Regions from separate parts of the Calidifontibacter indicus genome, predicted to be linked through region 2. Evidence: riboswitches for the same ligand, from Rfam matches in the RefSeq annotation. Region 2 holds a riboswitch; the other holds the start of a gene.
The links. A riboswitch is a leader RNA that binds a small molecule or an ion and turns the genes downstream of it on or off. The one in region 2 is predicted to bind thiamine pyrophosphate.
Positions count from the first base shown of each region.

Region 1: it holds a riboswitch for thiamine pyrophosphate, as region 2 does, so the genes downstream of both, DFJ65_RS00590 (thiamine ABC transporter substrate-binding protein) here and thiC (phosphomethylpyrimidine synthase ThiC) in region 2, are expected to answer to the same signal.

Region 1 covers NZ_QTUA01000001.1:129,769-136,983, reverse strand. The annotation lists gene DFJ65_RS00615 (dihydrolipoamide acetyltransferase family protein) at 1-585, opposite strand, end outside; gene DFJ65_RS00610 (alpha-ketoacid dehydrogenase subunit beta) at 678-1,730, opposite strand; gene pdhA (pyruvate dehydrogenase (acetyl-transferring) E1 component subunit alpha) at 1,727-2,863, opposite strand; gene DFJ65_RS00600 (Lrp/AsnC family transcriptional regulator) at 2,930-3,454, shown strand; gene DFJ65_RS00595 (DUF4235 domain-containing protein) at 3,593-3,901, opposite strand; TPP riboswitch at 3,999-4,105, shown strand; gene DFJ65_RS00590 (thiamine ABC transporter substrate-binding protein) at 4,123-5,232, shown strand; gene DFJ65_RS00585 (ABC transporter permease) at 5,234-6,874, shown strand; gene DFJ65_RS00580 (ABC transporter ATP-binding protein) at 6,876-7,215, shown strand, end outside.
Region 2 covers NZ_QTUA01000001.1:1,765,521-1,772,735, reverse strand. The annotation lists gene DFJ65_RS08445 (acetate--CoA ligase) at 1-1,768, opposite strand, end outside; gene thiD (bifunctional hydroxymethylpyrimidine kinase/phosphomethylpyrimidine kinase) at 1,873-2,676, opposite strand; TPP riboswitch at 2,718-2,827, shown strand; gene thiC (phosphomethylpyrimidine synthase ThiC) at 2,825-4,522, shown strand; gene DFJ65_RS08430 (MFS transporter) at 4,519-5,829, shown strand; gene thiM (hydroxyethylthiazole kinase) at 5,819-6,604, shown strand; gene DFJ65_RS08420 (thiamine phosphate synthase) at 6,601-7,215, shown strand, end outside.

The sequences.
Region 1 (7,215 bases), 1.6 Mb from region 2:
CGCCGTCGCAGCGGGCGCCGATCGGGCGATGGCCGCCTCGATGTCGCTGCGCCGCAGCACCGCGCCCGTCGCCGGTCGCAGGTGGTGCAGGTCGAGCCCGTGGTCTCGGGCGAGGCGCCGCACGATCGGTGAGATCACCTGCGGTGCAACGGCTTCGGCAACAGCCACTGGCGCCTCCACTGGCGCCTCCATCGGCGCTGCCATCGTGGGGACGGCTGGTCGACGGGAACCTCGTCGGCGGCGGGTTTGCTGGCCGTGTCCGGTGCCGTAGCCGATGAGCACGGCGCCCGAGCCTTCGTCGGCCGGCGCGCCGGAGTCGGCAGGCGCGCCGGAAATTGCCGGTGCACCGCTCGACACGGTGATCAGGGGTGCGCCGACCGCAACGGTGTCGCCGGGCGCACCGTGCCGGGTGGCGACGGTGCCGGCGTAGGGGATCGGCACCTCGACGGTGGCCTTGGCGGTTTCGACGACCACGACGTTCTGGTCGATGCTCACGTCGGCGCGGTCGTCGACCAGCCACTCGACGATCTCGGCCTCGGTCAGGCCCTCGCCGAGATCGGGAAGGTTGAAGATGCGTTCAGCCACAGCACACTGCCTTCGGGGTCCCCGCGACGTATCGGAGCGAGGAACGAGCGGAGAACTTCGTGGGACCAAGGGCGGGGAGGGTGAAGACAAACTCAGCCACGGGCGCCCTCGCTGAACGTCGTATCGGGCTGGTCGTCGAACTGCAGCCGGTCGATGGCGTCGAGGATGCGGTCGACGCCGGGCAGGTAGGTGTGCTCGAGCATCGGCGCCGGGTAGGGCGTCGGCAGGCCGCTCACCCGCAACACGGGTGCCTCGAGCGAGTGGAAGCAGCGCTCGGAGATGCGCGAGGCGAGCTCGCCGGCCACCCCGGCGAACCCCTGGGCCTCGCTCACGACCACGCAGCGTCCGGTGCGCCGCACCGATGCCAGCACGGTCTCGTCGTCGAGCGGCACGATGCTGCGCAGGTCGATCACCTCGACGTCCCAGCCCTCCTGCTCGGCCGCGTCGGCGGCCTTGAGCGCCAACGGAACCGACGGTCCGTAGCTGATGAGCGTGACCTCCTTGCCGGGGCGACGGACGGCCGCCCGGCCGACCGGCTCGACCGGGCTGGAGGTGTCGACCTCGGCCTTGCTCCAGTAGAGGGCCTTCGGCTCCATGAAGATCACCGGGTCGGGGTCGGCGATCGCCTCGCGCAGCATCCAGTAGGCGTCCTGCGGGGTGGCGGGCGTGTAGACCTTCAGGCCGGGCGTGTGGGCGTAGTAGCCCTCGCTGGAGTCGCAGTGGTGCTCCACTCCGCCGATGCCGCCGGCGTAGGGCACCCGGATGACCATCGGCAGCGTCACCTTGCCGCCGGTGCGGTTGTGCATCTTCGCGACGTGCGAGGCGATCTGCTCGAACGCCGGGTAGGCGAACGCGTCGAACTGCATCTCGACCACCGGCCGAAAACCGGTGTAGCAGAGCCCGATCGCAAAGCCGACGATGCCCGACTCGGCCAGCGGGGTGTCGAAGCAGCGGTCTTCGCCGAAGTCGCGGGTGAGGCCGTCGGTGACGCGGAAGACACCGCCGAGGGTGCCGACGTCTTCGCCGAAGACGAGCACGTCGTCGTCGGCGGTCATCGCATCGCGCAGTGCCTGGTTGATCGCCTTCGCGAAGGTGAGGGTGGTGGGGCCGGCCACCGCGGGCGCGGGAGCGTCGATCGTGGTCATCGGGTCACCTCTTCGGCTGCCTGCATCTCGGCATGCATCTCTGCCTCGACCATCGCGCGGGCCTCGGCGACCTGCGGTGTGGGCGACGCGAAAACGTTGTCGAACAACGACATCGGGTCGACCTCGGGGTCGGTGTTCATCCGATCGCGCAGGTCGGTGGCAAGCGCCTCGGCCTCCTGCCGCACGGCGTTCGCCTGGTCGTCGTTGAGCAGGCCGGACGCGCGCAGGTAGGCCTCCAGTCGGGCGATCGGGTCGCGTTCGAGCCACGCGGTCACCTCGTCGCCGGAGCGGTAGCGGCTCGCGTCGTCGGCGTTGGTGTGCGCGTCGAGGCGGTAGGTGTGCGCCTCGATGAGGAACGGTCCGCGGCCCGAGCGGCAGTGGTCGAGCGCCGCGTCCATCACGGCCATGACGGCGGCGGGGTCGTTGCCGTCGACCTGCTCGCAGGCCACGCCGTAGCCAATTGCCTTGTAGGCCAACGACGGTGCCTTGGTCTGCTTCGACAGCGGCACGCTGATCGCGTACTTGTTGTTCTGCACGAAGAAGATCGCCGGCGCGTCGAACACCGCGGCGAAGTTGAGCGCTTCGTGGAAGTCGCCCTCGCTGGTCGCGCCGTCGCCGATGAATCCGAGCGCGACGCAGTCTTCGCCGCGCCGCTTCAGGCCGTAGGCGGTGCCGGCGGCATGCACCAACTGAGTGGCCAGCGGTGTGCACTGGGCCGCGGTGCGCTGCGCCAACGGGTCGTAGCCGCAGTGCGCGCTGCCGCGCAGCAGGGCGAGCACCTCGGCCGGGTCGATGCCGCGGGTGACCAGGGCCATCGACTCGCGGTAGGTCGGAAACACCCAGTCGCGGGCGGTGAGGCTGCGGATCGCGCCCACCTGGCAGGCTTCCTGACCGCGCGAGGAGGGGTAGACGGCCAGCCGCCCCTGCTTGGTGAGCGCGGTCGCCTGCAGGTCGAACCGGCGTCCGAGCACCATGTGCCGCCAGACGTCCTGCAGTCGGTCGGCCGACGGCATCGCGTAGGGGCGACGGGTGCCCGATTGCTCGACCGGCGCACCCGTCGGATCGAGCAGTTGCACCGGGCGGGGCGAGGGCAGCAGCGCCTCGACCGACGTCTCATGGAGTGTGTCCCGCATCACACCATCGTCTTCCAGTCGTGGCGATTGGCTCAAGTTTGTCGCAGATTGGTGGACAATCGGTTCATGAATCCAGCGGCAGAGGGCAGATCGTCCAGGGGTGAGGTTGCCACGACTGGGTCGGCTGGACGTTCGGCAGCCGACCTCGACGCGGTCGACCGACGCATCCTCGCCGCCCTCGCCGAAGACTCCCGCATCTCGGTGCGCGCCCTCGCCGAGCGGCTGCACCTGAGCCGAGCCGGCGCGTACGCCCGCATCGAGCGGCTGCGCGAACGCGGGGTGATCACCGGGTTCACGATCTCGATCGACCCGGCGACCGCGGGCCTCACCACCACCGCCTATGTCGCGATCAACATCGAGCAGAACACCTGGCGGGCCGTGAGCGCGGCCCTGGCCGAGCTTGCGTACCTCGATCGGATCTCGCTCATGGGTTCGGAGTTCGACGTGCTGGTGCAGGTGCACGCCCCCGACAACGCCGCGTTGCGCACCCTCGTGCTCGAACGCATCCAGGCGATCCCGGGCGTCATCGGCACCCGCACCTGGCTGGTCTTCGACGAGATCCCCGGCCGCGGGCGCAGCTGGGCCGACTGAGCGACTTCCCCGCAGACGCCGGGCGGCCCCAGTGAAAGATTGCTGTTGTCAGGACAGCAGCGATCTTTCACTGGGGGCGGCTTGCGCGAAGGACGCTCCCGCCGATGCAGGAGCGCCCTTCGACCGGGCGGACGGCGTTCAGGCCTTGGCGGCCTTCGCCACCGCCTTCTCGCGCTCCTTGGCCACGACCTGCGGCGGGTGGCCGGCCGACTTGGTGTAGTAGTCGGCAGCCTTGCGCTCGGCGAGGGCACGCAGACCCTGCGCCACGGCGGCCGACACGAGCGTGAAGACCGCGATCTGCTTGGCGTTGTAGTTGGGGTCGTGCTTGCCGACCGGTGCCGGGTTGCCGGTGGCCGCCTGCCAGCCGGCCGTCGTCGCCTTCGACGCGACCTTCGTCGCCGCGACACCTGCGACGGCGGCGATCACCTTCCACACCACGGATCCCATTCGTTCCTCCTGTCAGCGGCCCCGATGGCCGGTCGTCATTTCTTCACCTCCGAGCCTGCCATGTTTTGCCGCGGGCGTGACCGTGTAGCGTCTGTGGTGGAAACGACAGGGGAGCGCACGGTGCGCTGAGAGTGCGGCAGAGGGCCGCAGACCCTCGAACCTGATCCGGTTAGTACCGGTGTAGGAAGTCGAGCCCCTCCTTGCATCCCGAGGAGGATCCGTTGTTCCGAACGTCCCGCACAGTTCTCGTCGCCGCCGTGGCCGGCGTGCTCTCCGTCTCGCTCGCGTCATGTTCGACGACCGGCGACTCCGGCTCCGACACCTCGTCCGCGAGCTCGTCCGGCAGCTCGGCCGGTGGGTCGAGCGCGCCGAAGCAGACCACCGTCCGACTGGTCACGCACGACTCGTTCGTCGCGCCCAAGGAACTGCTCGCCCAGTTCACCAAGGAGACCGGCTACCAGGTGCAGGTGCTCGCATCGGGTGACGCCGGCAAGCTGGCCAACTCGGTCGTGCTCGCCAAGGGCAACCCCACCGGCGACGTCGTCTTCGGTATCGACAACACCTTCGCCTCGCGTGTCGTGGACGCCGGCGCGCTCACGCCGTACACCTCGGCGAAGCTGCCACAGGGCGCCGACAAGTACGCGCTCACCGGTGAGGCGGCCAAATCGCTGACCCCGATCGACTTCGGCGACGTGTGCGTCAACGTCGACGACGCGTGGTTCGCCGCCCACAAGAAGGCGAAGCCCAACTCGCTCGACGACCTCACCAAGCCCGAGTACAAGGATCTCTTCGTCACCCCCGGCGCGGCCACCTCGTCGCCCGGCATGGCCTTCCTGCTGGCCACGATCGCGAAGTACGGCGACAACGGGTGGCAGGACTACTGGAAGAAGCTCAAGGCCAACGGGGTGAAGGTGACCAGCGGCTGGAGCGACGCGTGGAGCGTCGATTACACCGCCGGCGGTGGCAAGGGCAGCCGTCCGATCGTGTTGTCCTACAACACGTCTCCGGCCGACACCGTCAAGGACGGCAAGGCCACCACCTCGGCGATGACCGACTCGTGCTTCCGTCAGGTCGAGTACGCCGGCGTGCTGAAGGGCGCGAAGAACGAGCCCGGTGCGCAGGCGTTCATCGACTTCCTGCTCGGCAAGACCTTCCAGGCCTCGATGCCGGCCAACATGTACGTCTTCCCGGTCGACCCGGCGGTCGCGATCCCGGCGCAGTGGAAGGCGGCCGTCACCGTGCCGGACAAGACCCTCGAGGTCGACCCGGCCAAGATCACCGCCAATCGCGACAAGTGGCTGCGCGAGTGGCAGGACACCGTCTCCGGCTGACATGCGTCGACGCCCCGGGCGAACGCTCCTCCCGGCGCTCGCAGCACTGATCCCACTCGCCTTCCTGGCGGTGTTCTTCCTGCTGCCCGTGGCCGCGATGATCGCCCGGGGCCTCCACCCCGACGGCCGGTGGACCCTCGGCCCCGCGCTGGAGGTGCTGAGCCGCCCGCGCACCGGTCGGGTGCTGTGGTTCACGCTCTGGATCAGCACGCTCGGCACCGCGATCACCGTGCTGCTCGGGGTGCCGATCGCCTACGTGACCTACCGCCTCGCGCTGCCGCTCACCGGGCTGGTGCGCGGGCTGTTGGTGATGCCGTTCGTGCTTCCGACCGTGGTCGTCGGCATTGCCTTCCGCAGCCTGCTCGCGAAGTCCGGGCCGCTGGGGTTCCTCGGCTGGGACGGCTCCTGGCAGGCCATCCTCGCCGCGCTGGTCTTCTTCAACATCGCGGTCGTCGTGCGCACCGTCGGCGGACGTTGGCAGTCGCTCGACCCGCGCCAGGCCGAGGCCGCGGCCGCGCTCGGCGCGGGTCCCTGGACGGTGCTGCGCACGGTGACGCTGCCCGCGCTGCGTCCGGCGATCGTGTCGGCCGCGATGGTGGTCTTCCTGTTCTGCGCCGGGTCGTTCGGCGTGGTGCTGACACTCGGCGGCGTGCGCTACTCGACCGTCGAGACCGAGATCTACCTGCTCACCACCAACTTCCTCGACCTGCAGGCCGCGGCGGTGCTCAGCCTGTTGCAGGCCGCCGTCGTGATCACGCTGCTGCTCCTCACCGAGCGACTCACCGCCGGCAGCCCGAATCGCCTGCGTGGCAACGGCGCCCGTCAACGCGTCCGCCGCGCCGACCTGCCCCACCTGCTCATCACCACCGCCGCCTGCCTGTTCGTGCTCGCGCCGCTGGTCACGCTGGTGCTGCGCTCGCTGCAGGTCGGCGACGGGTGGGGCCTCGACCACTACCGGCGGCTCACCGAGGTGGGCTCGGTGCCGACCCTGCAGGTGACGGTCTGGCAGGCGCTGCTCACCTCGATCCGGGCGGCCGTCGACGCGACGCTCATCGCGGTGCTGCTCGGGCTGCTGGTCAGCTTCGTCATCACCCGGCGCGCCGACTCCGCCGGCGGACGGCGCGTACTGGCCGCGCTCGACGCCACCTTCATGCTGCCGCTGGGCATCTCCGCGGTCACCGTCGGCTTCGGCTTCCTCATCGCGCTCGACGAGCCCCCACTCGACCTGCGGTCGGCGCCGCTGCTGGTGCCGATCGCGCAGGCGCTGGTCGCCCTGCCGCTCGTCGTGCGGGTGGTGGCGCCCGCGTTGCGATCGGTCGACCCGCGGCAACGCGAGGCCGCGGCCGCTCTCGGCGCGGGGCCGTGGCGGGTGTTCTGGGACGTCGACCGCCGGGTGTTGCTGCGTCCGCTGCTGGCCGCGATCGGCTTCGCGTACGCGGTCGCTCTGGGGGAGTTCGGCGCCACGAGTTTCCTTGCGCGGCCGACGAATCCGACGCTGCCCGTCGTCATCTACCAACTCATCGGGCACCCCGGTGAGGACTACTTCGGGATGGCGCTGGCGGCGTCCGTCATCCTGGCGACGGTGACGGCCGTGATCATGACCGTGGTGGAGCGGCTGCGTGGTCGCTCGGGAGGTTGGTGAGATGACGCAAGGTCTGGTGGTCGACGACGTGACCGTGCGGTTCGGCGAGCAGGTCGCCGTCGACGCGGTCGATCTCGATCTCGCCGTCGGGCAGGTGTTGTCGGTGCTCGGCCCGTCGGGGTGCGGCAAGTCGACCCTGTTGCGGGTCATCGCGGGCCTGCAGACGGTGCAGTCGGGCACGGTGCGGTTCGCCGGCGCGGACGTCACCGCGGTGCCGACCCACAAGCGCGGGTTCGGCCTGATGTTCCAGGACGGCCAACTCTTCGACCACCTCGACGTGGCCGGCAACATCGCCTATCCGCTACGCCGGCAAGGAGTTTCGCGCGGCGACCGGGCGGCGC
Region 2 (7,215 bases):
GCAACGCTGCGACGACGTCGACCTGTTGCAGCGTCGCAATCGGCCCCACCTCCTCGCGCACCCGCCTGCCGAGTTCACCGCGCAGCTGCTCCAGGGCTGCGTCGTCGAGGTCGGCCCACTGGTCGCCGGCCTTGAGCACGACCAGCGCCCGGGGCACCTGCCCCTTCAGCGGGTCGGCCACACCGATCACGGCGCATTCGGCGACGGCGGGATGCCCGGCGAGTGCTGCCTCGATGCCGCCGGTCGACAGCCGGTGGCCGGCGACGTTGAGCACGTCGTCAGTGCGGCCGAGCACGAACAGGTAGCCGTCGTCGTCGAGGTAGCCGCCGTCGCCGGTGAGGTAGTAGCCCGGGTAGGCCGACAGGTACGACGACTCGTACCGCGCATCGTCCTGCCACAAGGTCGGGAGCGTCCCCGGGGGCAAGGGCAGCTTGATGCAGACGGCGCCCTCGGTGCCGGCCGGCGCCTGCTGCCCCTGGCTGTCGAGGATCTGCACGTCGTAGCCCGGCACCGGCACGGTGGCCGAACCCGGTTTGATCGGCAACGGCTCGAGGCCCACCAGGTTGGAGGCGATCGGCCATCCGGTCTCGGTCTGCCACCAGTTGTCGATGACCGGCACGTCGAGCTTGTCGGTGGCCCACTGCCAGGTGTCGGGGTCGAGCCGCTCACCGGCCATGAACAGGGTGCGGAACCCCGACACATCGTGCCCGGCCACGAGTGCGCCGTCGGGGTCTTCCTTCTTGATCGCACGGAAGGCGGTCGGCGCGGTGAACAACGCCTTCACGTCGTTCTCGGCGATGATCCGCCAGAAGGTGGAGGCATCGGGCGTGCCGACGGGCTTGCCTTCGAACAGCACCGTGGTGCACCCGGCGATCAGCGGCGCGTAGACGATGTAGGAGTGCCCGACGACCCACCCGACGTCGGACGCGGTGAACCACACCTCCCCAGGCGACATGCCGTAGACGTTGGTCATCGACCACTGCAGCGCGACCGTGTAGCCGCCGTGGTCGCGCACGATGCCCTTGGGCTTACCGGTGGTCCCGGAGGTGTAGAGCACGTAGAGCGGGTCGGTCGCGAGCATCGACTCACAGCCGGCCGGCTCGACCGCGCCGGGCTTCATCGCCGTCGCCCAGTCGATGTCGCGCTCGCCCATCTCGGCCTCGAGCTGCGGCCGCTGCACGAGAAGCACCCGCTCGGGCTTGTGCTGCGCGCGCTCGATCGCATCGTCGACCATCGGCTTGTACGGCACCACGCGGGAACGCTCGACCCCGCACGAGGCGGTGACGATCACCTTCGGTTGAGCATCGTCGATGCGGGTGGCGAGTTCGGCCGGTGCGAAGCCGCCGAACACCACCGAATGCACGGCTCCGATGCGAGCGCACGCGAGCATCGTGACGATCGCTTCGGGCACCATCGGCAGGTAGACCACGACACGGTCGCCGCGCTCGACACCGAGTGCGCGCAGCACTCCTGCGGCACGACCGACGAGGTCGAGCAGTTCGGCGTAGGAGTAGCTGCGCTTGGTGTCTGTGACGGGGCTGTCGTAGATGAGCGCTGTGCGGTCGGCGTCACCCTTGATCACGTGCCGGTCGAGCGCGTTGTAGCAGATGTTGAGCTGCCCGTCGGGGTACCAGCGGTAGAACGGCGGCTGCTGGTCGTCCAGCGCCTTCTTCGGCTTGCGGAACCAATCGACCGCCTCCGCGGCATCCAGCCAGAACCCCTCCGGGCCGGACATGCTGCGCCGGTACTGCTCCACGTACGAACTCATGGCGCGATTATGGCCCGGCTGTGGCCCCGGTCACCATGACGTCGTCGACGAACCCGCCGACCGGCCAGGCGGGTGCGCCGAGCGGTCGGGCGGCGCCACTGACCTCACCACCACCGGTGCAGGTGGTGCACCGGGCCCGCACCCGCCCCGATCTCGAGCCGATCCGCCTGGCGCAACGCCTCGGTGAGCCAGGTCTTCGCCGCCGCGACGGCCTGCGACCACGACCCCAATTGCGGATGCATGGTGGCGAGCGCCGCCGACAGCGCGCACCCCGTTCCGTGCGTGTTGCGCGTCGCGACCCGCTGCTGCGCAAACCGCTCCACCGTGTCCGCGCTGATCAGGACGTCGACCGGGTCACCCGCCAGATGGCCGCCCTTCATCAGCACCGCCCCGACGCCGAGGTCGAGCAGCCGCCGCCCCTGCGTCACCATGGCCCGCTCGTCACCCGCCTCGGCCTCGCCGAGCAGTGCGGCCGCCTCGGCCAGGTTGGGCGTCACGATGCTCGCGCAGCCGACCAGACGCCGCATCGCGTCCAACGCGTCCGGAGCCATGAGGCGATGCCCACTGGTCGACACCATCACCGGGTCGACGACCACGCACGTTCCACGCGACAGGCCCGATCGCACGAACTCGCAGACGACGTCCGTGACGGCGGCCGATGCAAGCATGCCGGTCTTCACAGCGTCGATACGAACATCAGTGACCAGTGAATCAAACTGCGCTGCAACGAAATCGGCAGGAACAGCGTGAACGGCGTCGACACCGTGGGTGTTCTGCGCGGTCAACGCGGTCACCACCGCCATTCCGTATCCACCGAGTGCGCCGATGGTCTTCAGGTCGGCCTGCAGACCGGCGCCGCCGCTGGGGTCGCTGCCGGCCACGGTCACCACTGCCGGGGGACGTCGCATGACCCCACCGTAGAACGCTCCCCCGATCTGGGTTACGTTGATCACACCCACACGGGAGCCCTCGGCAGAGGGCTGAGATCGAGTTGATGCCACTCGGACCGTCCGAACCTGCCCGGGTCATGCCGGCGAAGGAAGTGAGGATTTCTCGATGTCCGAGATCCATCCCAAGCATCATCTGCACCACCTCGTCGAGGGCGACATCCGCGTGCCCGTCACTGCGATCAGTCTCGACGACTCCCCCGACGGACCCAATGCCGACGTGCACGTCTACCGCACGGCGGGTCCGGGCAGCGATCCGTCCGTCGGGCTGCCGGCGCTGCGTGCCGACTGGATCGCCGACCGCGACGACGTGGTCGAGTACGGCGGGCGCGAACGCACGCTGCACGACGACGGCCGGTCGGCGGTGCGGCGCGGGGCGGCGTCCGACGAATGGCGCGGTGCGAAGCGAAAGCCGTTGCGCGCCATGGACGGCCGCACGGTCACCCAGATGCACTACGCCCGCCAGGGCAGGGTGACCCCGGAGATGCGCTACGTCGCGCTCCGCGAGAACGTCGACGTCGACCTCGTGCTGCGCGAGGTGGCCGCCGGGCGCGCGATCATCCCGGCGAACGTCAACCACCCCGAGTCGGAGCCGATGATCATCGGCCGACGGTTCCTCACCAAGGTCAACGCCAATATCGGCAACTCCGCGGTGACCTCCTCGATCGAGGAAGAGGTGGCCAAGCTCAGTTGGGCGACCCGGTGGGGCGCCGACACGGTGATGGACCTGTCGACCGGCGACGACATCCACACCACCCGGGAGTGGATCGTGCGCAACTCGCCCGTGCCGATCGGCACGGTGCCGATCTACCAGGCGCTGGAAAAGGTCGACGGACGCGCCGAGAACCTCAGCTGGGAGGTCTTTCGGGACACGGTGATCGAGCAGGCCGAGCAGGGCGTCGACTACATGACGATCCACGCCGGGGTGCTGCTGCGCTACGTGCCGCTGACCGCGCAGCGCGTGACGGGCATCGTCAGCCGCGGCGGTTCGATCATGGCCGGTTGGTGTCTCGCGCACCACGAGGAATCGTTCCTTTACACCCACTTCGACGAGCTGTGCGAGATCTTCGCGCAGTACGACATCGCGTTCAGCCTGGGCGACGGTCTGCGCCCCGGCTCGGTGGCCGACGCCAACGACGAGGCCCAGCTCTCCGAGTTGCGCACCCTCGCCGAACTCACCCGTCGCGCATGGACCCACGACGTGCAGGTCATGGTCGAGGGGCCGGGCCACGTGCCGCTCGATCTTGTCCCGGAAAACGTTCAGCTGCAGCAGGACTGGTGCGACGGCGCGCCGTTCTACACGCTAGGACCGTTGGTCACCGACATCGCACCCGGCTACGACCACATCACGTCGGCGATCGGCGCCGCCGTGATCGCCCAGCACGGCACCGCGATGCTCTGCTACGTGACGCCGAAGGAGCACCTCGGACTGCCGAACCGCGACGACGTGAAGACCGGCGTCATCACCTACAAGATCGCGGCCCACGCGGCGGACGTCGCGAAGGGACACGCGGGCTCACGCACGCGCGACGACGCACTGTCGAAGGCGCGCTTCGAATTCCGGTGGCACGACCAGTTCGCGCTCTCACTCGACCCGGACACCGCGATCGCGTTCCACGACGAGACCCTTCCGGCCGAAGGCGCGAAGACCGCGCACTTCTGCTCGATGTGCGGGCCGAAGTTCTGCTCGATGCGGATCAGTCAGGACATCCGCGACAACCACGCCGGCCTGCTCGAGGGGATGGCTGCGAAGTCGCGGGAGTTCGTCGAACTCGGTGCATCCGTCTACGTCCGTCCGCCGCAGTGAGCCCGGCCGGGAACGGCCACGCAACGACCCCCGAAGCTTGCCCGCAGCGCCTCGCCGCGCTGCGCGGAGGCATCGTCGGCAACTTCGTGGACCAGGTGCACATCTTCCTTCCGCTGGTCGCACTCGCACCAGCGCTCCCCCGGCTCGCCGGACCGCACGCGGCGGCCGGCAGCGCGACGCTCGTCGTCATGGCGATGCTTCTCGGTCGCCCGGTCGGCGGCTGGGTTTTCGGGCGGATCAGCGACCGGTTCGGCCGCGCCCGCACGACGCGGTGGGCCATCGCGGGTACGGCGCTGTGCAGCCTCGGCATCGCGGCGACGCCGCCGTACGCGGTGGTCGGGGCCGGGGCGATGTGGTGGATCCTCGCGCTGCGTTTCGTCGCAGGTGTGTTCATCGCGGGCGAGTATTCCGCCGCAATCCCGTTGGCGATGGAGTGGTCGCCCGCGCGCCGACGCGGCCTCGTCTCCGGCCTGATCATGGCGATGGCGCCACTCGCCCAGGCCACCATCGCCCTGCTCACCTGGGCAGCACTGCGCATCGATCCCGACGCGTACGCCGCTTGGGGTTGGCGGATCGCATTCCTCGGCGGTGCGATCGCCTCCCTCGGAATGCTCGCCTTCTACCGGCGCCAGGTCACCGACCGTGAGGCGCCCGGCATCGAGCGGATCGGGCTGCGCGCCCTGCTCGTCGGTACGAGTGCGCGCACGTTCTGGCAACTCTTCGGGCTGATGAGCGGGCTGTGGATCATGACGAACCTCGTCGTCGTGGCCCTGCCGGCCGGGCTCGGCGGAGCCGGGTTCGACCCCACGCAGGTCGCTCTCATCGCCGGGGTCGCCGCTGTGGGCCAGGCGGCCGTCATGGCCTGCACCGGACACCTGTCGACACTCGCCGGCCGGCGCCGCTTCTTCGCGGGTTGGGGCGTGCTGGCCGCGTTGGCCGCACCGCCGATCTGGTTGGCGCTCAACGCAACCGGATCACTGCTGTCGGCGCTGCTGGCAGCGACTGCCTTGCAGGCAGTTACCGTGTGCGGCTACGGACCGGTGGGCGCCTACCTCGCGGAGGGATTTCCGGCGGGAATCCGCTCGACCGGCTACGGCACCGCGTACAGCCTGTCGATCCTGCTGCCCGCGCTGAACCCGTTCTATCTCCCCCAGGTGCAGGACGCGGTCGGTCGGCGGACGGCGGTGGTCGCGTTGCTGGTGCTCGCGGGCGTCCTGGTCGCGTGGTGCGGCTCGCGCCGTACACCGGCCACGACGCTGCAGCCCGCCGAGCCGCTCGTGCCGAAGGAGGTCGTCGGTGCAGCCTGAGACCATCGCCGCGGTGATCGAGAAGACCCGCGGGCGTGATCCGCTGGTGCACTGCATCGTCGGGCCGGCGGTGGCTCAGTTGGTGGCCGACGGGCTGCTGGCTGCCGGCGCCCGGCCGTTGATGACCGCCACGCTAGCGGAGGCGCCGGCCCTGGTCCAGGGCACCGACGCATTGCTGGTCAACCTCGGCATGCTGTCCGACGAGGCCACGCGAGCCGTGCTGCCCACCGTCGCCACGGCTCGCGAGAAGCACCTGCCGTGGGTGCTCGACCCGGTGGCGGTCGGTCCGGCACCGGTGCGAACCACGCTGGCGCTCAACCTGATCCGGCATCGACCGACGATCGTGCGCGGTAACGCATCGGAGGTGTCCGTCCTGGCCGGAGGTGACGGCGGGGCGACCGGCCCGGACAGCGTGTTGGGCTCGATGGAGGTGGAGTCGGCGGCGCAGCTCGTGGCCGCACAGGCCGGTTGCACGGTCGCAGTGTCCGGCCAACCCGACGTGATCACGGATGGGTCGCGCGTGGTCAGGGTGCACAACGGGGTGCCCCTGCTCACCCGGGTGACCGGCACGGGTTGCCTGCTCGGTGCGCTCACGGCGGCCTGCTCCACGGTGGCCGACCCCTTCGATGCGGCGTTGACCGCGACCGTCTGGCTGACCGTCGCCGCCGAACACGCAGCGGCGACCGAGCACGGTCCCGGGTCGTTCCGGGTGGCGCTCGTCGACAACCTCCACACCCTCGACGCGACAACGATTGCGCGGCAGGCGAAGTGGTGACGAGACGTCTGCTCGACCTGCGGTGTTACCTGGTGACCTCGGGCACCGACCGACGCACCGTCGAGGTGGCTGCGGCCGCTGCGGCCGCTGGGGCCGGGGTGGTGCAGGTGCGCGCGAAGCAGCTCGACACCCGCGCACTGCTTGCTCTGGTGGTGACGATCGCGGACGAGGTGCATCGGGCGAACGCAGCGACGACGGTGCTGGTCGATGACCGCGCCGACGTCGCGTTCGCCGCGGCGCGCACTGGTGCCCCGGTGCACGGCGTGCATCTGGGCACCGACGACCTGCCCGCCGACGCGGCCCGGGCCATGCTCGGGCCGGACGCCGTCGTCGGGCTCACCACGGGCACCGTCGAGCTCGCACGGTGGGCGGACCTCCAGGCCGACCACATCGACTACATAGGCGCGGGACCGTTTCGACGTACGCCGACCAAGGACTCCGGCCGCGAGCCACTCGGGCTCGCGGGCTACCCGCCGATCGTCGCGGCCACCGGCCTTCCGGTGGTGGCGATCGGCGACGTCACCCCCGACGACGTGGCCGACCTGATGTCGACCGGCATCGCCGGGGTGGCGCTCGTGCGGGCGATCATGCAGGCAGCCGACCCGGCGGAG